Regions from separate parts of the Vagococcus sp. JNUCC 83 genome, predicted to be linked through region 2. Evidence: riboswitches for the same ligand, from Rfam matches in the RefSeq annotation. Region 2 holds a riboswitch; the other holds the start of a gene.
The links. Region 2 has a riboswitch for thiamine pyrophosphate ahead of JNUCC83_RS11680 (ECF transporter S component). Riboswitches for the same ligand answer to the same signal wherever they lie in the genome.

Region 1: another riboswitch for thiamine pyrophosphate. It lies ahead of thiT (energy-coupled thiamine transporter ThiT); the one in region 2 lies ahead of JNUCC83_RS11680 (ECF transporter S component).

What each region holds. Positions count from the first base shown of each region.
Region 1 is NZ_CM132204.1:1,861,595-1,872,785, reverse strand. It holds gene JNUCC83_RS09095 (Cof-type HAD-IIB family hydrolase) at 1-45, shown strand, start outside; gene ftsY (signal recognition particle-docking protein FtsY) at 57-1,280, shown strand; gene JNUCC83_RS09085 (DUF3329 domain-containing protein) at 1,411-2,763, opposite strand; gene JNUCC83_RS09080 (cytidine deaminase family protein) at 3,074-3,490, shown strand; gene JNUCC83_RS09075 (DUF3021 domain-containing protein) at 3,971-4,414, opposite strand; gene JNUCC83_RS09070 (LytTR family DNA-binding domain-containing protein) at 4,411-4,842, opposite strand; gene JNUCC83_RS09065 (5'-methylthioadenosine/adenosylhomocysteine nucleosidase) at 4,961-5,617, shown strand; gene JNUCC83_RS09060 (MFS transporter) at 5,648-6,892, opposite strand; gene JNUCC83_RS09055 (Rgg family transcriptional regulator) at 6,983-7,894, shown strand; gene JNUCC83_RS09050 (ROK family protein) at 7,975-8,874, shown strand; gene JNUCC83_RS09045 (hypothetical protein) at 8,863-9,180, opposite strand; TPP riboswitch at 9,587-9,688, shown strand; gene thiT (energy-coupled thiamine transporter ThiT) at 9,750-10,310, shown strand; gene JNUCC83_RS09035 (MFS transporter) at 10,354-10,830, shown strand; gene JNUCC83_RS09030 (WxLIP family cell surface protein) at 11,099-11,191, shown strand, end outside.
Region 2 is NZ_CM132204.1:2,366,855-2,378,045, forward strand. It holds gene iolG (inositol 2-dehydrogenase) at 1-962, shown strand, start outside; gene JNUCC83_RS11640 (PTS sugar transporter subunit IIB) at 975-1,283, shown strand; gene JNUCC83_RS11645 (endonuclease) at 1,316-2,377, opposite strand; gene JNUCC83_RS11650 (DUF4396 domain-containing protein) at 2,538-3,263, shown strand; gene JNUCC83_RS11655 (MgtC/SapB family protein) at 3,376-4,083, shown strand; gene JNUCC83_RS11660 (HdeD family acid-resistance protein) at 4,195-4,719, shown strand; gene JNUCC83_RS11665 (DUF4809 family protein) at 4,785-5,192, shown strand; gene tnpA (IS200/IS605 family transposase) at 5,373-5,846, shown strand; gene JNUCC83_RS11675 (hypothetical protein) at 6,096-7,049, shown strand; TPP riboswitch at 7,135-7,223, shown strand; gene JNUCC83_RS11680 (ECF transporter S component) at 7,370-7,933, shown strand; gene JNUCC83_RS11685 (ABC transporter ATP-binding protein) at 7,930-9,360, shown strand; gene JNUCC83_RS11690 (CbiQ family ECF transporter T component) at 9,299-9,952, shown strand; gene tenA (thiaminase II) at 9,963-10,649, shown strand; gene thiW (energy coupling factor transporter S component ThiW) at 10,630-11,175, shown strand; gene thiM (hydroxyethylthiazole kinase) at 11,159-11,191, shown strand, end outside.

The DNA of each region.
Region 1 (11,191 bases), 510 kb from region 2:
GGTGTAGCACATGCAGTTGAAACATTTGTGCTAACGAAACAATAGGAGGCAGTTAAATGGGATTTTTTGATAAGATAAAAAAAGCTGTTTTAGGTGAAAAAAAGGTTGAAGAGACACCTAAAGAAGAGCTTGTTGACGAGTTAGAAGAGACAGTCGGGGAAATTGAAAAAGAGGAACCTAAAGAAGCACCGACACAAGAAGTGATAGTTGAAATAACAGAAAAAGAAGAGCCTGTTGAAGAAAGTGAACCAGAACCGATTCATAAAGAGAAAGAAGCATCAATAATAGAGAAAAAAGCTAGTGTTGAAGAACAACCCCAAGCTCCTAAAAAAGAAGAAACAATCCAAAAATATGATAAGGGATTAGAAAAATCAAGACGTTCATTTGGCCAATACATGAATGAGTTATTTGCTAATTTTAGAATGGTTGATGATGAATTCTTTGAAGATTTAGAAGAAGCTTTGATTTCTGCCGATGTTGGTTTTGAAACAGCTATGCGTATTTCTGATGAGTTGCAAGAAGAAGTTAAACTAAAAAATGTGAAAAAGAAAAAAGATGTTCAAGCAACAATTATCGAAAAGTTAGTGGAGATTTATGAAGCTGAAGGTATTGAAGAAAATAATGAGCTGAACATTCAAACAGACAGCCCAACTATTATGCTATTTGTTGGGGTTAATGGTGTTGGAAAAACAACAAGTATTGGTAAATTAGCCAAACGTTATAAAGATGAAGGCAAAAAAGTGTTACTTGCAGCTGCGGATACATTTAGAGCGGGAGCGATTGACCAGTTAGTTGTCTGGGGCGAGCGAGCAGGTGTTGATGTTGTGCGACATAATGCTGGTGGCGATCCTGCGGCAGTCGTGTATGATGCTGTTGAGAAAATGAAAAATGAGCATTATGATATTTTATTGGTTGATACAGCAGGTCGCTTGCAAAATAAAGTTAACTTGATGAAAGAGTTAGAAAAAATGAAACGTATCATTGAACGTGAATACCCGTCAGCACCACATGAAGTGCTATTGGTAGTGGATGCAACAACAGGCCAAAATGCGTTAATTCAAGCAAAAGAATTTAAAAATACAACAGACGTTACAGGTATTGTGTTGACTAAACTAGATGGAACAGCTAAAGGTGGGATTGTGTTAGCTATTAGAAATGAACTTCATCTGCCAGTAAAATTAGTCGGACTAGGTGAAAAAATCACTGATTTAGAAGCATTTAATCCAAATCAATTTGTCTATGGATTGTTTAAAGACTTGATGGAAGATTATGATGGGTAGAATGAATGGTAATATATTAATAAAATAAATTAACAAGATGCTAAATTTGAAGAACTTATCAAATTTAGCATCTTTTATGATAGAGACATATTGGTAAAAATGTTATTTAATTGTGTAGCAAACTGTTAGATTATCCTCTTGGTTGACCAGTAATAGATTTAACATGGAAAAATTGAGCCATCCATTTATTAAACCAGGCATTTTGATTGTCTGTTAAATTAGCGGTACCATTGTATGCGTTATATGAAGTGGTTGGTCTAGTAATCATAGGCAAAACGATATCATCATTTTGCGAAGCGCGATTTAAAATAGCAACCTGTTCTTTTACTTGTGAATAAGTTATTAAATTATCTTTTAGAGCTTGATAATAATTAAAAGTAGAAAATAATAACAGCCCTATTGTTATGATTGTTTGAACTGATTTAAATCGAGATAAACGATTTAGTAAATAGGCAGTGATAATAACACTATAAACAGATGCACCAAATAGAATACGTAACGGTTGCTCAGAAATAAGTATTAGACTGTAAATACATGCAAAATGACCAATAAATAATAGTATGATAAAGTATATATCTTTTCCAGTGATTTTTTTGCTAAGAGATAAGATAAGTAAGAGAATAAGAATTAAAAGATAAATGAAGTAAAAATGTAACATACTGCTTTGGAAAATATGATCGAGATTTTTCAATAGGACATCCATTGATAAATCAATATGTCCACGCTTTTGTGAGCCGGCTGATGACATCATTGAAATAAACCCTAAAATAGAAAATACAGCGCCTATTAGTTGATAAGCATGAAATTTTTTCTTGACTATGAGATTAAATAAAAAGATTAATAGGACTGTTAGTATGGTTGCTGGGCCTGAGTTTTCATTTGTAGCTCCAGAAAGAAAACCAACGATGATAGAAACTAAGATAGTCAGCATATGGTCATCTAAATTTTTGAGACAGAGCAATAGAAATCCTGTATAAAAAAGAGATGTCCATAAGTAGTTACCAGAACCAGATACCCATAATACTGTTTGACCGAAACTAGGAATTATAAGCCACAACAATGTAATGATCTGAGCTAATAGTAGACTAGGTTTTTTGACTTTTGAGACAGTATTGACAATGGAATAAATAAGATACGCTAATAAAAGAAAAGCAAGTGTATTGAACAAGTTAAAAATTATTTTATTGTATTGGAGAAAAAATTGGACAATACTATGTGCTAGATAACGCCCATTCCATAACTTATAGTGAGTTATTTGCGAGGTTATGATAGACGAAATGCCATGAATTTTTTCAGCATTTTCTGTTGGAAGAAATCCTTTGTAGACATAATGATAAGCATAGTCATCAGAAGTAAAATAGGTTAATTGATTTAAGGTAAAAATAGCAACGAAACTAATGCCAAGAACAAGCCATCGAAGAAATGGTTTTTCTTTTATTTGTTTATGTTTATGATTATATTGTTTTCTTTTTTTGGTGGCCATGAATTAATCTCCGTCTTTAATTTGATTCATAAAAAATTATCAATGATACTTCATTATAACCACACAAAAATTGAAAATCTATAAAAAACAGCACCTGTTATAGACATTTTGTTTTATTGTACTATAATTATACTTACGGTAATAGGGGATATTAGTATCATTAATCTTTTTTAGTCATATGTTTAAAACTTATACTGGCAAATAAATTACTAAAAAAATCAGCGACAATCGTTAACCATTCCATCAACATCACTCCTCTTTTTTACCATTATATCATTAAAAAAGTAGTTGATAGAAAGAGGGAATTAGTATGGTAGATATTTGGGAACAATTATATTTACAAGCGAAAGAGTATTATCATCCTACAGAAGTAAATAGTTTTATTTATACGAATCATGTGGTTTGTGCTTTAGAAAGTAATAAGGGAACAATTTTTACTGGATATTGCATTGAGGGAACAGGTGGTACGATAAATTTGTGTGCTGAAAGAATGGCCTTGATTAATATGTATCAAGCAAGTGGGGAAACACAAGTGAAAAGAATAATTGCTTTTAGAAATACGCCTCCAACTGATCACGGAGGTATGCCTTGTGGGATTTGCCGTGAAACGTTAATGCAATTTTCTCCTAAAAATAAAGACACTAAAATAATGGTTGACTATGAAACAAGAGAGATTATAACGTTAAAAGACTTGTTACCAAAATGGTGGGGAGATATGAGAGTATAATACAATGATTATTTAAGTTTTCTTTTTGAAGAAGTTGATTTCACAAAAAAAGGTCGATTATTTTCTTTCCAAGATATTTCTAATCGAAAAATATAAGCAAAAAAATGCTGGTATCCTTTCCATAAAAACAAACCTAGTATCCAGAAAAGAGATCCAATGCTTAAATAAACGATATCTATCGTTTCATTAGGGTGAGGTATAAAATAAAATCCTAGACTGATATAAATAAATAATAGCTCGGCAAAACTTAATGCAAACACTATTCGAATAACTCTTTCAAACTTTGTTAAAGATGTTCTTTTGTCTAGATATGAATTTGAATTTTCAATGAAGTCAGGAAAAGGGGCCATATAGTTGCTACTAAATTCATTTTGTTTTTATTCATAGTAAATTTATCCTTTATTTAAATTTATTTTAGTCATTATCTTATAAAAAGAGTACCAAAAAAGGGCAATCCATACTAGTTTATTTTATCTATATCTATAATTTTGAATTTATTTTTTCAATCCCTTTCTTAGCTTGAAGCATCCATACTAACCAATAGATTATATAAATAAGTAAATAAATAACGGTAAACGTCACAAGATTTAATAAAGAAACAGAAAGCCAACCAGCTATGATAGACAAAGGGGCAAAAAAAACATAAGATAGGAAAAAATGCACGACAGTCATTTTTGTAATGCTCCAATCGGTTTCTGAAAAAATAAGACTTGTTGTGGAAAATAGAACCCCAATTAACCCCCAAATGATAACAGACACCACCATAGCGTTTAAAGACGACGTAAACTTGTTGATAAATTGAGGTGGGGCTGGACTATAAATAGTGAGTCCAATCATATAACTTATTATAATCGAAATCACTAAGCCAATACTTATTCCTAGAGGAAACCCTTTAATGGCATGTGTAGCTATTTTTTTTATCATAGTAATTTCTCCTTTATTTTTTTGATGTATCTTCTAGATGAACTAGTTTGTTCCCCGTTTTTAAAATGAACGAGTATAATACCCGTCGTTGTTAATTCTAGGTGCTTAATGGCACGACTATTAATAATTTCAGTATTTGATATACGAACAAATTGTTTAGGTAATAACTCTTCTAGCTGATATAGTCGATATTTTACAGTGAATTCATTATCTGTTGTGTAACCAAAGACTTTTTTGTTTGACGAAATGAAACGGGTACATGATAAAATGGGTTGGATCAATTTTTGTCTATCTATAAAACATTCTACAGCTGAAATAGTGGATTCAATATCACCTATAATGGAATCGATGATATCATTTTTTTGCTGTGCTTCTAAAATAATTAGGTCGTCAGCTAATTGTGTGTTTTTAATAAAATTTACTTTCATAATATGTTCCTCCTTAAAATAAGAATAAATGGAAAATGTTTTAAAAACCACTCTTTTATGATAGTTGGCTAGTTTTGGCTAGATAAGTGGTAATATAAAAATGAAACGAGGTGTTTTTATGAAAATAGGAATTATATGTGCCATGCCAATAGAATTAGATTATTTACGAAATCATCTAGATTGCACGCCTGTTGTACTAAAAAAGCAGACGTTTTACTTAGCTGATTGTGGAGACAATGAGTTAGTTTTAGTGACAAGTGGTATTGGAAAAGTTAATGCAACAGTATATACCCAACTACTGATTGATTATTTTGAGCCAAATTGTGTATTAAATATCGGTATAGCTGGAGGTCTGCATGCTGATCTAAAACCACTGGATATCGTGTTAGGTGATAGATACAGCCACCATGATGTGAATCAACAGCAAATGGAAAATCTATTTCCTAATACGTCTGTGTTTCAAGCAGATGCACAGTTACTGGCTAAGTTTAAAATGTATCATAAAGAAGGAATGATAGGAGGGATTGTGTCAGGGGAATCTTTTATTGCAGATGATAGTGAGAAGAGTTATATCGTTGATACGTTTGATGCTGTTGCAGTGGATATGGAAACAAGTGCCATCGCTCATACTTGTTTTATTAACGATTTACCGTTTTTATCAATTAGAGGAATATCAGATTTAGCAAATGATGATGCAACTGAGTCCTATGAAAATCATGAAAAAATAGCAAGTAATAGAGTAGGCCAGTTTTGCTTAGATGTATTAAGTCAATGACAAAATAAAAAAACAGCTTAGAAATTTAAACTAAGCTGTTTTACTTTTGGTAAAACGATCATGCACATAAGAATAAAAACACAGTGTTAAACAACTTATTCCTAGAGCAATGAGTGATATATTGCTATTAAAGGCAGTTGCCAATGTAGTAAAAATAAAAATGGTTACGGGTGGAAAAATCATTAGCAGAGTGCTTACCCCACCAGCAATGGTTGCCAATTTGTCTATTGGGATTTCTTTCATCAGTTTAGCATTAAATTTTGGGTTGACTCCACCAATCAATAATCCTAGTATGGTTTGTAATACCAATAGGACATAAATATTCTTTAATAGTATGCTACATACCAGCAGTGCCATAAAAAATAAGATGATTGGATTAAATTGTTCTAAAGTTAACTTTTTAAATAATTTTGTACCGAACAAACTACCAATAATAATACCAATTGAGGTTAGTCCTTGAATCAGTGCAAATGTAAAAGAAAAGCTATTAATAATCAGTGTTGAGTCCTTTGCTAAAACAATAGATAACATTGGAGAAATAACAGATGATAATCCGTTTAACCCAGCAAAAACAAGAATTAAGTGAAAAAATGCTTTGTTTTTTGTTGTTTCCTTAATAGCAAACGTCATTTGTTTCCATATAGCAGGTAATGAGATGGTCTCGTGTTTGTCTAGATGCTCTTTTTCTAATGAATCAAGTGTTTTCTTCATGGATAAAACAATAAATGCTGTGATAAAAAATGCCATGCTATTAATTAAAGCAAGTAATTGATAAGAAAATAATCCTAAAAGATAGGCTCCGACAAATTGAGCAATAATGGCAACAACCTGACTAATTGCTCCATTTAATCCTTGTGCCTCTTCTATATCATCTTGTTCAACAATGAGTGGTATAAAAGGAAAAAACAGGCTGTTAGAGTATTTCCCTATGTTGTCTGACACGAAATTGATTAAGCTAATTCCAACTAGTAACATCATGCTTTGTTGAAACCCTATTAAAAAACTAACAGATAGATAAAGTAGTCCACGTATGATGCCTGAGTAGAAAATTTTTGATGATTTATTTGAGCTCATATCTGCTAAACTCCCTAAAGGTGAAGCAAATATAAACGGAATGGTTTCAGATAATGACACAATAGTAATTGCAAGAGATGAGTGGGTGAATTGTGCAGCATAGGTCATCAAGGCAATATAATACATTGAATCTCCCAACGTTGAAATAAAATTATTGAGTATAAGTTTTTGATAGAGTGGATACTTTTTGATAATTGACATAAGTCATTCCTCCTTTTTTTCTAGTATAGAACAACTCGTTTTATGAACAGATACATGGTAAAGTATAATTGACCAAAAAGGAGAAATAAGATGAAAAATGATTATGGAAAAGTTGTCAGAAACATTCGACTAAACAAGGGATATTCGCAAAAGTATTTGTATTCAGGGATTGTATCAAAGACCTATGCGATTGATTTTGAAAAAGGACTACATGATATGTCGGTGACGAAGTTTATGGAAGTGTTAGATAGATTGGATATGAAGTTTGAAGAATTTGAATTTATTGTTAATGACTATAAAAGCTCAGAAGAAATAACTAGTAATGTGTTGATAGCAATAGCAACAAATAGAGGGGACATTGAGACTTTAAGAAAGTTGCGAGCCTATTATGATGAGCCTACAAATAAACAGGACGAAATATTAAAGGCTAGATTAAACCTATTAATTTTTAATTACAAAGAATCATTAAAGATACATAATGAATCACTTACTTACCCAAGTGAAGATGTCGAAGTGTTAAAAGACTATCTTATGTCTGTTGAGTCATGGACACTAAAAGAATTTGCTTTTTTTCTTAATAATGGACATTATTTTGATTATGACACGTATCGATTTTTGACAGAGTTTGCATTAAAACAATTAATGAAGTATAACAGTTATTCAGATGCCATTAAGGTTAAAAGTTATTTATTTGTTAATTACTTATCTACGGCTTTGGAGAATAAAGATTGGGAGAGAATGAATCATTACCGACAAGATTTTTTTGAGGTAACAAAAAATACAGAAGAGGGGTTTCAGAGAATCCTTTGTGTACTGACCTTTAATCTATACGACTACGTTATGACTCATGATAACCAATTTTTAGAGAATGCCAAAAAGATAGAAGAGATGTGCTATCTTTTAGGTGGTGATTATAACTACTTGGCAAAAGGAATGACGAATACTATACAGTTTTGTGAAAAAGTTGTGAGTGGAGACAATAGTGTCTCTTTTAAATCATAAAACAGACACCGCAAGAAAATGCTATTTATTAGAATGAGTATGTTTTTAATCAGTTATTAAATAAAAGTGGAGGTAATATTATGAGTTATTTGTGTATTGATATTGGTGGAACGTATATGAAGTACGGTCTATTGCAAGAAAATGGATTCATTGAAAAAGAATGGAAACTAAAAACACCAGAGACAATTGAGGAATTTCAAGCACTAAATAAGCAAGAAATTGATCGTGTAGCAGATTATGTTGAGGGAATTGCGATAAGTTGTCCCGGAAAAATAGACTCAACAAAAGGATATGTCTACACATGTGGGACAATTATGTACTTGTATGATTTTGATATGGCTTCATGGATCAAGTCTATTACTCTATTACCGTTTTCTGTGATCAACGATGGAAAAGCGGCCGTATTAGCTGAATGGCAGTTTGGTAACTTAAAAGGGACGACAAACAGTTTAGGAATGATATTAGGGACAGGAGTTGGAGGTGGTTTGATTCTTAACAGCTCACTGTATCAAGGGAAAAATTTTCAAGCGGGAGAATTTAGTTTCTGTATTGAAGACTCTCCATCAACAGGTTTGACTATCTATGGTTCAAGTGGATCAGCTGTGACATTTATAAAAAAAGCCACAGCGATACTTGGTGTAGATGACGATGATTATCAAGCAGTGTTTGATGCGATTGAAATGAAAGAAAATGCGCAATTAACCAAACTATTTTTATCGTATTGTCGTGGCATAGCAAAGTTTATTGTTAATCTCCAAGCTATTTTGGATATTGAGAAGGTTGTTATTGGCGGAGGAGTCAGCCAACAAGCTATACTCATTGAAAACATAGAACTAGCCTATAATAACCTATTTGAAGAATTAGAAATCTTAGATCAAACGTTTGAAAGAATAGACATTGCTCCGTGTTACTATAACAATTCTTCTAATTTAATAGGGGCTTTACAAAACTTGTTGAATCAACATAGTTTAACTCTTTAAGTGGCGTGATTTTTCTTCTATTCTGTTCGGATTCATACGGTAAACCACATTTAAAATACTAAATGCTGTCATAAAAGCTAGAAATAAAAGAAATAAGATAGGGGAGCTAGAGAATGAGCTGTCTTTGTATAGATCGTAACTAAAGTAAATGGCATTAAATAAGCCCGCTGTTGCTACATAGAACCAAGCTGTTGCCTTGTCAAAATAAGTCATCATGTTTTTTGCTTCAACATCTGATAAATCCATCTTATGGATGATATTTAATGCACGGTGTTTTTCTTTTGAAATTTTAAGTGGTGGGCACAACCAGTACCAAGCGGATATTTTTTTGAATTTATGCGTGATTTTAGCTTGTTTGGTGAAAAGCTTAACTTATTTGCTAAACTTTCTTAAGCTAAATTTAAGATAAAATGGTTAAACTATACTTATATTGAACAAAAGATATTATTTGTGGGTGAACGAGGTGTTTTAACTCATTGAGATTTAACAAGTTGTTCATTCTCAATTTACTTGAGGTGTAGGTTCGACTCCTACCATCCACGTTTATTTCTTCTCCCAAAAGAAATAAAAGCTAGATATTCTTATATTTAGTCCTTCCTTCTCTCATCTATTAAGATGAGAGTTTTTTGTGCTCAGACTGAAATAAAAAAACAACATTTGATTCTTTTGTCGATCCATGCCATACTATATGTGAAGTATAATTAAATACATAACCGTCACAAAGGGGAGCTTCTAGGCTGAGAATGAGCGAAAACTCTAAACCCTCGAACCTGATATTGTTAATTCAATCGTAGGAATTGTGTGAAGTGGTAGCAAGTAAGCACTGCTCTTTTGTTGATTGGTCACGTATGAATCAATAATAGGAGGAGTTTTTTATGTCAAAACGTTCAAGAATTATTTTAGAAGGGACAATTGTAGCAGCACTATCAATGGCTCTATCATTTATCCCATTAAATATAGGAACAGGTTTTTCCGTCTCTTTAGGAATGATACCGCTAACGTTATACGCTCTACGTCGTGGGACGATACCAGGTGTTTATGCTGGACTTATTTGGGGATTATTGCACTTTTTAATGGGGCAAGTGTATTTTTTAATGGTGTCTCAAGTGATTATCGAATACATTTTCGCTTTTGCCGCTGCAGGAGTTTCTGGTGTATTTAGTAAAAAACTACAGTTTACTTTAAAAAATAATCCATCCGTGGCTTGGAAATATGTGGTGTCAGGAACCTTTTTTGGTGTGTTTGTTCGCTATACATTCCACTTTATTGCTGGATTTATTTTCTGGGGGCAGTACGCAGTTTGGGGATTATCACCAGTGACTTATTCACTAGTAGCAAATGGAATCAGTGGTTTTTTAACGGGGCTGGCAACCGTTAGTGTGTTGTTACTTGTTTTAAATAAAAATAAAGGCTTATTTATACCAAAGGATTATTAATCCTTTTGAAACACTCTTTAATCAAAGGGTATTTTTCTGTTTTATGTTGGTATTCGTTCAGTCATCCTTACATAAGGGTGATCAGTGGTGGATCAATGCCACATTTTTCTTAGGATCTATGATGGGTAGTTTAGTTGTTATGGTGTATGAAACAAAAATTAATCAAAATAAACCGAAAATTATCTTTTTTGGTTCCTTATTAGGGGCAGTTGTAACATGTTTATTTGTGATAAATTCTATACCAGTATTGGCGTTGGTTTTATCTGTGAGTGTGGGAGTATTTGCGCAAATGAAAAATATTCCGCAAGTGACCGTTATACAACAAAGTATCGCTCCAAAGAAAATTACCTCTGTTTATTCGACGAGTAGTGTGATTTGTTCAGGTATATTTTCTTTAAGCTTAGCAATATTAAGTATGTTTGCTGACAAAGTTAGTGTATATAGCATGTTTGTTGTATCAAGTTTCTACTTATTTATAGTAACAATTATCACTAAGAAATATGCTCATCATTTCAGTTAATAAAGGAGCTCTCCTCAATTTTAGGAGAGTTTTTTATGTTTTTGTGTAAATTAATTTTATAATGGATGATTAAGTAAATCGAGGTTTTAAGTACTTAAAATTTAAAATGTTAAAGACACAATAATAAATTTTGTTGACTTTTTCATAAAATATGAGTATTATAAAAAATGTAACAAATAAAACAATGAAACTCTTGAGAGTTAATGAAGATGAGTGTGAATATTCATTTGTAAAATGAAAATCTGTTTTAAATATTGAGGAGATAAAATTGAAGAAATTACTATTATTTATAACTACTATTTTAATATTTATTGTACCTATAAAAACAAATGCAGCTGATACACAGGAGGGGATGTCTTTT
Region 2 (11,191 bases):
TTGGAAAACTTCATACAAAAAACTTGGTACAAATGAAAGGTGTGACAGTAAAAGCAGTGGCAGATATTTTTGCCGATAAGATGCCAACTTTTGAAGCGGAATACGGGGCACCATTAGTGTCAGATTTTGATACTATCTTTAATGATGATGAGATTGACGCAGTATTTATTTGTACCCCAACAGATACACATGTTGAATTAATTAAAAAAGCTGCGGCAGCTAAAAAACACATTTTCTGTGAAAAACCGATTAGTTTTTCTGACGAAGAAACCATTGAAACGTATCATATTGTCAAAGAAGCGGGTGTTAAATTCCAATTAGGTGTGAATCGTCGTTTTGATCGTAACTTTGCCCAAGTGGAAAAACATGTTCAAGATGGCGCAATTGGAGATATCCAATTATTACGCATTGATTCACGTGATCCAGAGGCGCCACCTTTGTCTTATGTTAAGTCGTCAGGCGGTCTATTTTTTGATATGATGATACATGACTTTGATATGGCTCGTTTTATTACTGGTAGTGAAGTAAAAGAAGTGTATGCTACAGGAGATGCACTAGTTAACCCTGAATTAGAGGGGATTGATGTTGATACTGCGATTGTGACTCTAACGTTTGAAAATGGGTGCTTAGGAGTAATTAGTAATAGTCGTCAAGCAGTATATGGTTATGACCAACGTTTAGAAGCATTCGGTTCAAAAGGTGCGTCTCAAGCAGAAAATGAATTAGTAAACAATGTGGTGTTATCAGATGAGTCAGGTGTTCATAGCCAAAAACCACTACATTTCTTCTTAGAGCGTTATAATGATGCTTATATTAAAGAAGTAGAAGAATTCTTGACAGCTATTAAAGAAGACACAGATACAGTTGTAACATATGAAGATGGTATCATGGCCCAACGTTTAGCCTTTGCAGCAAACGAATCATTGAAAACTGGTCAGCCTGTTAAAGTTAAAAAAATATAAAAGGTGAATGACATGGAAAAAAGTATTTTATTTATCTGTGAGTCAGGTATCAGTGCCTCATTATTTGTATCAAAAATGTTAGAAAGTTTAAGAGATCATGGTTTGAATTATGATGTTGATTATGCTCCTGTTCAACGTGTGGAAACAAAATTATCACAACAACATTATGATGTGATTTTACTTGCCCCACAAATTAAGCGTTATGAAAAAGAGCTAAGAAGTTTGTTAGAAGAAAAATCTCATGAGTCTTATGTAAGTGGTATTCAAGATGATGAGTTTATCACAATGAATATTGAACGCATTTTAGAGAGAATTAAATAAAAGGACAAAGAAAACCAACTAGCCCCATATAACTAGTTGGTTTTTTCTTGTAACTGAAAGGTCATTTGAACGGGATGATGATCTGTATACCTAAATTGATAATCAAAAACATTTGTTTGTTTGATGTTAATATTATCTGATACAATAAAGCCATCAATGACATAAACTTGAGAAGTATCATAATCACCAGTGTATGCGTGGTTTAAGACTCTAACAGTTGGATGAGTATCATCATAGGAAAAACTAAAATGTTTTGGAATATCGGATGTACTGATATTTCCAGGATGCCACCCGTCTTGTCCCGTTTTTGGGAAAGGATGACTGCCTTCAAACACTTGGTTAAAATCCCCTCCAGCAATCACATAATTGCCTTTTTTGTATTCTTCTTCAAGAACTTTTTTAAGGAGTTTGCTTTGTTCAATTTTTCCTTCTCCATTATCATAAGCATCTAAATGTAAGTTAAACACAACGAGCTCTTTGTCACTACCACTTATGGGGAATCTTGTTTCAAGTAATGCACGTTTAAGATTCGCCATTCTCATTGGCCAAGAAAAAGGATTGGGTAAAGAAATTCGCTTAGCCTCATCCATTTTGAAATTTGTCATCGTCATAATGCCGCTTTTTACTTTACCGATTGGAGGCAGAGGAAATGGTACGTAAGGGACATTAAAATTATAAGCAAACACACTTGGTGTCTCGAGTGATTTAGAAATGTCTTCTTGTTGATTGATGTGATATGAGCGTTTTGAGTCTAAATCAACCTCTTGTAGTAGATAAATAGTAGAGGGGTGATCTTCTAACATATTAGTAATTCCTGTTAGATTCTCTCTAACTTGTTCTTTGGACTTAGGCTGAACATTTTTCCCACCATCCATAAAAAAGTCTTCTGAGTGTGATAACCCGGCATAACCAATGTTTAGTGTCAGCATGGATAGGTCTGTATTTAGTTGGATCACTGCAGTACCATTTGTTGGTTTGATGGATTCAATGTCTTTAGGTCTATATTCGTTGATTGATAGAAAGCCGATAAATATTAGTGCACTCAACAATAACAGGCTAACTAAACTTAATATCACTTTTGATAGTTTTTTCATATTTTTCTCCTTTAACACTGTAAACAACTAGAGTTTATTATAGAGTAATTTGGCTCATTAGGAAATAATCTTTTACGCTATGATTTAGTCATGAGAACATCACATTTTTTTCTAGGAATTTTTTTATGATAGTAATAATAAATTTTTAGGAGGAAAACACATGATATCAATCCCACATTGGGTCACCGTTATCTCATGGTTAAGTTTAATAGTAGCAGGAATGTCGTTTCTCTATATTGCTCAAGATGTTAAGAAAAATCCACCCAAAATGACAGTCATGGCAATTGTTTGGCCACTTACTGCACTGTTTGGTTCGGTCGTTTGGCTACTAGCCTATGAGAAATGGGGAAAAGTAAAAAAATCTAATAATCTATCGATGAGTGATGCGCTGAAACAACATGATAAGCCAATGGCGGTCTCAGTTTTTATTGGAACCTGTCATTGTGGTGCAGGATGCAGTTTAGCAGACTTAATCATAGAATGGTTATTATATTTTTTTCCGTCTCTTTATATGGTTGGAGGGTATTTAACTATTTTTTTCCACAAATTATTTGCAGGATTTGTTTTAGCATTTATTTTAGCCCTTTGTATTGGGGTGAGTTTTCAATATTTTGCGATTGTTCCAATGAAGCATCTAACAAAAAGAGCGGGAATTATTGCAGCAATAAAAGCTGACACGCTATCATTGTCTTGTTGGCAAATTGGAATGTATGCGACTGTTGCTTATTGTCAGCTTGTATTATTTCCTCACTATTTTGGAGGAGAGCTCTCCCCAACGACACCCGTTTTTTGGGTAATGATGCAACTTGCTATGCTTATTGGTTTTTGTACAGCTTATCCGATGAATTGGTGGTTAATTAAGAAAGGGATTAAGGAAAAAATGTAAAAAACATGAAAAAATCTACGTTATTTTACAATGATGCTTATCGTTATTTTAATAATTATTTAGAAGGAGTGTACAAAATAGTATAGAATATAGTTAAAAAGGAGATTAATCTATGCTAAAGCTGACATTTATTCAAATAGTGATAAGATTAGGCTTATCTGTTGTGATGGGGGGAATAATAGGGTATGAACGAGAACAAAAAAATCGTCCGGCAGGCATGAAGACACATATTTTAGTATGTTTAGGGGCAACTATCATAGCTTTGATACAACAAGAAATTGCGATTGAGGCTATCAAACTAGTTAGAGAAAATCCCGATATGATAAATATCATTAAATTTGATCAATCAAGATTAATTGCACAAGTCGTTAGTGGCATTGGTTTTTTAGGCGCAGGAACGATTATTGTTACGAGACAACGCATTACGGGGTTAACTACTGCGGCATCATTGTGGTCGTGTGCAGCTATTGGCATTGGTTTAGGTATGGGATTTTATCTAGTTACTATTTTAGGATTTATTTCAATTATGTTTGCTCTTTCGTTAGTGAAGCGAATTATTACAGTCTCTAAAGTCAATAATTTAGAAATTCAGTATGTTCATCGAAAAGAAACGAAAGATTTTATTCAACAATACTTTGAAAAACACCATATAGAGATTGAAGATGTCACATTTGAAGTTCAAATTATTGATGGCGAAAAATATTATAAAAATGTGTTTACGATTGATTTACCCAAGACATTAACCTATGCAGATGTTATTGAAGAGTTATCTATGTATACAAATGTACGAGAAATAAGATTAGTAGCTATTAGTGATTAAATTATGAATATAATCGTTATTTTATATAAATTGAGGTATGATTCCTTGCGATTTTTGTTATTAAAGAATAATATGATGATATATCGTAGTATTGGAAAGGGAGAGATTGTTATGTCAAACGAAAAAAGCGGTTTTGATTGGGTATCATTTCTGTTAGGAATTCTATTTATTTTTGCATCGCTTACATCATTTCAAGACCCAACTGGTAATTTAGTAGCCATAGTCATTGTGTTTGGTATGTTTGCTATCATTAAAGGGATTTTTGAATTATTTTTAAGAAAAAAAGTTAGAGAATTTACCGGAATCTCAGCTACAATGCCGATTATTGTTGGTATTTTTGATATTATTATCGGAATATTTTTATTATTCAATATATCCGCAGGTGTAGTTGCTTTACCGTTTGTGTTTGCTATTTGGTTTTTAGTGGACTCATTGGTTGGTATTTTTAGCTCAAGTGCATTAAAAAATATTAGTAATGGTTACTATTGGTTTTCAATCATTATTAACATACTAGGCGTGATTGTCGGATTTATGTTATTATTTAATCCGCTATCCTCTGCATTAACATTGAGCTTTTTAGTTGGATTTTACTTTATGATGTTTGGAATCACTGAAATTATTTATTCATTCCGCTAAAAATTGGATGGATATGTTATACTATAAATAAGTTAGATAACAGTAAAATTAAAGGTGTGATAATAGTGGAAAAAATCGTTATTCATTGTACCACAGAAATCGTACATGGTGGGTGTAATGTTTGTCCAACAACTGCAACGCCTACTTACGAAGTAGAATTAGCCGGAAAAACAATGGCTATTCCTAATCTTGATGTTGTTTCCTTGTTACGTCCAATTTTAAGAGAACATAGCTACAAAGAACGCCAAGAATACGATGTAACTGAAGATTACGATGTGTTTGAAAACACAACAAATACTGTGAATGTTTTTGAATCTTATCAAGGTTTACGATTTGAAAATGGTCAATCAGTAAAACAAGTAAAACCAAGATATACAACAGAAACAGAATTATTTAACGTTGTAAATGAGTTATTAACAGAACAATTTAAACTTGATGAAGTAGAATTTGTGACAGATATACCTGAAAATTAATAGCTTAAAAGCACGTTTGTTCATTTGAATAAACGTGCTTTTATTTTATATGTTTTGAAAACCACCTGCTATGCGGGTGGTTCTAAAGAGCTTTCAGCGTGGTATTAAAAAAGCCTCCTAAAATGATAAGATAAATTTGGTTTCCCGACCACAAAATATCAATCATATAGGAGGCTCCTTATGAAAAAGGACAATCAAAGTTTATCACACACAACATGGAAATGTAAGTATCATATAGTTTTTGCACCTAAATACAGACGACAAATTATTTATGGAAAATACAAACAAAGTATCGGAGAAATACTAAGGTTATTATGTGAGCGAAAAGGTGTTGAAATAATTGAAGCTAGCGCATGTAAAGATCATGTTCATATGTTAGTAAGTATTCCACCAAAATTAAGTGTTTCAGGATTCATAGGTTACTTAAAAGGAAAAAGCAGTCTTATGATCTTTGACAGACATGCTAATTTGAAATATAGATATGGTAACAGAAAATTTTGGTGTCGGGGTTACTATGTTGATACAGTAGGACGAAATAAGAAACAAATTGAGGAATACATAAGAAATCAAATTCGAGAAGATTATGTAGCAGATCAACTAACATTATTTGAAGAATATGATCCGTTTACAGGAGAGAAAAATAAAAAGAAATAATAGATCCTTTTAGGATCAGCGAGTGAATGTGGTGCATGAGGGAAACCGTTTCAGTGAGCCTTTCAGGCTCAAGCCGGTAATAGAGGCTTTCAGCCGAAGAACAAACCTCCAGTTCTCACTGGAGGTTTTGATTTGTATTCTTGTTGTTTTATATACTCCTATATCATAAAAAATGGTTTATTTTGTAGTATTCTTTATGAGATATCGATAAACTATTTCAGGTTACTAATAAAAATAGGAGTGAAGGTATTGGGGAAAGAAAAAGGAATTGTAGTTTATAAGATGAAAGAGATGATGAAGACAGAATGGTTTTTAATCATTTCATTAATTGTATTTTTTCCATTGGGGTTGTTTTTATTATGGAAAAATAAAGGATTTAGTAAAAAGGTTAAGATTGCAGTGAGTATTATTTTACCATTGAAATTTGTATGGATTATTATGATGTGGTTGCTTCTATTTATATATTTTGATGTTAATCAACAATTACAAGCACAAGTTAGGTTGGTATATGGAGATTTAGATAATCAAAAATCTTTATATGATGATTACAAAGAAAAAATGTCACCGTATGAGCAACTAGCTGATGCTGATTTAGAAAAACAACAGAAAAACATTGAGATAGCTAAGAAAGTATCCAATCAATTAGGTGAGCTACCTAGTGTGACGCTTATAAATCTAGATCATAAAGAAAAAGTAGAACAAGCAAAAAAAGCATATGATCAATTAAACGATGAACAAAAAGCGTACGTCGACGGAACAGTCATTAATGAATTGTCTGATAAAATAAAAGAACTTGAAGATAAAGCTAAAAAAGAGGAAGACGAACGTAAAAAACAAAAAGAAGAACAAGATAAACGAGCGAAAGAAAAAGCTGAAGAAGAGGCTAAAGGATATGATACAGGTATTACGTATCAACAGTTAGCGAGAACCCCTGATGATTTCATAATGAAAAAAGTTAAGTTTTCTGGTAAAGTAGTCCAAGTATTGGAAGATGATAAAGACACACAGCTTCGTATAGCAGTTGATGGTAATCATGATACTATCGTATATGCCGAGTATGAAAGTAAACTCGTTTCTTCAAGAGTATTGGAAGATGACTATATTACAATATCAGGTTATTCTATGGGATTATTGAGCTATAAATCAACAATGGGTGGAACAATAACGATTCCATCAGTAGTCGTTAAAAAAGTAGAGCAATAAATTTAATATGCTATTTTTATAAAGATTTGTGAAAATGGTTGGCTATTTGTATGAAAGCGTGTTATATTTGAGTGGAATTAAATATTAGAAACATTTGGGGTGCGTAAAGCTGAGATTATACCCATGGAATCTGCTCCAGTTAGTACTGGCGAAGAGAAATGTGTCATTTATGATGAAAACATTAAACCAAGGTCTATTTACGCCCATCCAATCTATTTGGACGGGCTTTTTTATTTGGGTAGGTGTTGATAGATGTTGTCATGAATCAGATTATACAAACCTCTTTTGTTTCTTTTAACGAGAAAAAGGAGGTTTTTTTGTTGCAAAAATGGACGTTACGTCAGGTTGTTTTATTAGCATTATTAGCCTTTTTATTTGGTGGTGTATTTATGGGAGCTGGATTTTTATATGCCGGGTTATCAGCTGTCCTGACACCACTTGGGTTAAGTCCTTTTGCTAATGAAATATTGTTTGGATTATGGACAATGGCCGCACCAATGGCAGGGATGTTAATCCCTCGAAAAGGCAGCTCAATTTTAGGAGAAATGTTAGCAGCTCTAGCTGAAATGTTGTATGGAACATATTTTGGACCTGGTGTTCTTATTTCCGGATTTTTCCAAGGTCTTGGGACAGAATTAGGGTTTATGGTCACACGATACAAACGGTATGATATTGTGCCATTATTTTATGGGGCTATAGGGACAACTGTATTAAGTTTTGTGTATGAATTTTTCAAATTTGGTTATGGCGCTTATTCTATTGGGATGATTTTATCACTCCTTGCTGTGAGATTTTTATCAGTGACGTTTTTCGGAGTAATTGTCGTATCAATGGTGATGACACTTTATAGACGCTCTCAAGAACTTGCGGTAGTAAATGAATGAGAGGGATAGAGTTAAGTGGCGTAACGATTCAACGTGGCGATAGAAAGCTGTTAAGCCATGTGGATTTTACGTTCTCTCCTCATGAATTTACGTTGTTATCTGGTGCAAGTGGTAGTGGGAAATCCACTTTATTAAAAGCTATTGCCGGATTTTTTCAAGTACCTTATGCAGGAGACATTCGAATTGAAGGGAAGAATTTAGCTGCAGAATCAATGGCTAAAAAAGCTCAACATATCGGTATGATGTTTCAAAATCCAAGTCAACAATTTACGATGAAGACCTTGCGTCGAGAAATTCTTTTTGTATTAGAAAACTTACAAATGAATCCAAAAGATATGACTCACCACCTGCAAGAAGCAGTGGTGTTATCTGGCACAAGTGAGTTATTAGACAGGCAACTCTCGACATTATCTGGTGGGGAAAAGCAACGCGCGGCATTATGTGTGTTACTAGCGATGGATAGTCCCTTTTTATTATTAGATGAACCGTTTGCTAGTATTGATCCAACAACTAGAAAAAGACTGATTAGCAAACTAGATGAGTTAAAACATATGGGAAAGACTATTATTATTTGTGATCATGATTTTAGCGATTATGAGGATGTGGTTGATACATGGGTTCAACTAGACAACCAATCCTTACAGCTAGTTCCTACGGCCTTGTTACAGTCTGAAAAAAATGATGTGCTACTAACAAAAGAAACTGCCTCAACCAAAGGGATATTAACGTTAGAAAATGTTCGTTATAAACAAAATCAGCGAGAGTTATTAAATCAATCATCGTTTCAATTTTTTGAAGGCATAACAACACTTACAGGAGACAATGGGACGGGTAAATCAACACTTTTTCGTTCTATTGCTCAGTGTCATCCGTATAAAGGGAAAATGATGTTTCGTGGTCAAAAATTGAAAAAACGGCGTCATTTATACAAACAATTATCGTTAGTGACGCAAGAGGCTGAAAAACAGTTTGTGATACTTACACCAGCTGAGGAATTTACATATAGTTCTTATCAGTGGAGTGATGCCAAGGCTATGCGCGATGAGGCGATTCAATATCTAGGTATCGAGCCACTGCTGAATCGCAGTGTGTTTCATCTAAGTGAGGGTCAGAAAAAAATAATCCAACTACTAACCATGCTAAGTTTAGAGGTTCCTTTGCTACTCTTGGATGAGCCGTTTTCAGGATTAGATGAGAGAGCGGCAATGTATTTTTCATCGTGGTTTGAAAAACAAGCTCACAGACAAGACTTAGTGATTATCTCTCATAGGTTAGCTCCGTTGGATAAAATCAGTCATCACCATGTACATCTAGAGCATAATCAGCTATGGCAACAAGAAAATCAGTTAAAGGAGGCATTACACAGTGTCGGTGACGAAAAGTTCAGCTTTAACACTAAGCATCCTACTACTACTTTTGACTATTGAGTTATCCTTTACTTCATCTATTCATTTAAATCTTTTTGTAGTTATCGTTAGTGCTATTTACTTAATAAGTAAGAAAAAATGGTTTGGCTTACTCGGGTTAATTTTTTTTCCGCTGATTCCTGCTTTAGGAACGTATTGGTCTGTTTATTTATATGGAAATAATCCAGAGTATGGTCTTGTGTTAGTTAGTCGAACCTTTGCTTTTGCAGCGATAGGTATGGTGTTTGCTTTTGGTGTTGACTTGGAAGAATTGCTGTTGATTTTAGAGCAAAAAAACATGTCAACATCTTTTGTTTACGGTATTTTGGTTGTATTACATGCAATGCCAATGATAAAAAACGAGGTCATTTCTTTGAAAGAGGCGAGTTTGTTTCGAGGGAAAACATTACATTTTTATTCACCACTCATGTATTTAAAAGTCATCTTTGTTGCCAATCATTGGCGCGATGCCTATACAGAAGCAATGTTTTCTAGAGGCTTTGATGAAGAAGGAACACGAACACACTATACACAGTATAAAGTGTGCCCAAAAGGTTTAATAGCATTAATTGGTTTAACCGTTGTATCACAAATAATCTTAGTCATAACATAGGAGGAAAAACATGTTTACAAAATTAGCAAGAGAAAAATCAGCACCATATTGGGAAGGAAGTTTCACACATCCTTTTGTTTCTGGACTCCAAGAAGGAACGTTATTGGATGAAGCGTTTCGTTATTATCTCATTCAAGATGGGTATTATTTGGAACATTTTAGTAAATTACATCGTTTGATTGCAGAACAAGTGGAGGATGACGAGGTAAAAGAGATGCTTTTAACAGGAGCAGAACACTTAAAAGAAGGCGAAATGAGTATTAGAGAAGATTTCTTTGCTGAATTAGGGATTACAGAAGAAGAAGTTGCGAGTACTGATATTGCCCCAACCGCTTATAACTATGTGTCGCATATGTATCGTCAATTAATTGATGGCACGCCTAATAGCGCAGTTGCTGGATTACTACCGTGTGCGTGGTTATACCAAGAAATTGGGACGGAATTAATTAAAACAGGATCACCTCATCAACTTTATCAACGCTGGATTGAAACGTATTCGGGTGATGAAGCCAAGGAAGAAGTAGCGCATCAATGCGCATTATTAAATAAATTGTATGAAAAAAGTGATAAAATAGAACAAGAAAAAATGATTGAGGCCTTTTATGTGAGTGCTCAAATGGAATACCTATTTTGGGACATGACATACACACATCAAACTTGGCCGGAAGGAGAAAAAGATGCCGTCTCAAACGACTAATTTAAAAAAATTATTGATTTTATCTTTGATGATTGCGATGGATGTGGTGTTATCACCACTCTTTCGTATTGAGGGAATGGCACCCATGTCTAGCGTGATGAATGTTATTGGTGTGATGTTGATGGGTCCAGTTTATGGGACAATCATGGCACTTGTGTGTGGCATATTGCGAATGATGTTATTGGGGATTCCACCACTAGCTTTAACAGGAGCGGTATTTGGTGCGTTATTAGCGGGCATATTTTATAAGTTGTATCCTAGCGTTTATAGTGCGATGTTTGGCGAATTTTTAGGAACAGGTATTGTTGGATCATTGTTATCTTATCCTGTGATGGCTTGGTTTACTGGAAGTAACCATGGCATGTATTGGTTTTTTTATACACCACGATTCATTGGTGGCGCAGTGATTGGGTCATTTGTTGCATTTATCGTGATGAAAAAATTAGCCAACGTCCCAACATTTCAAAGACTTCAAGCAATGTTTTTTAATGAAAGGTTAGGTGAAGAACATGCTACTCACTCATAAATTTCAAACCCCATTT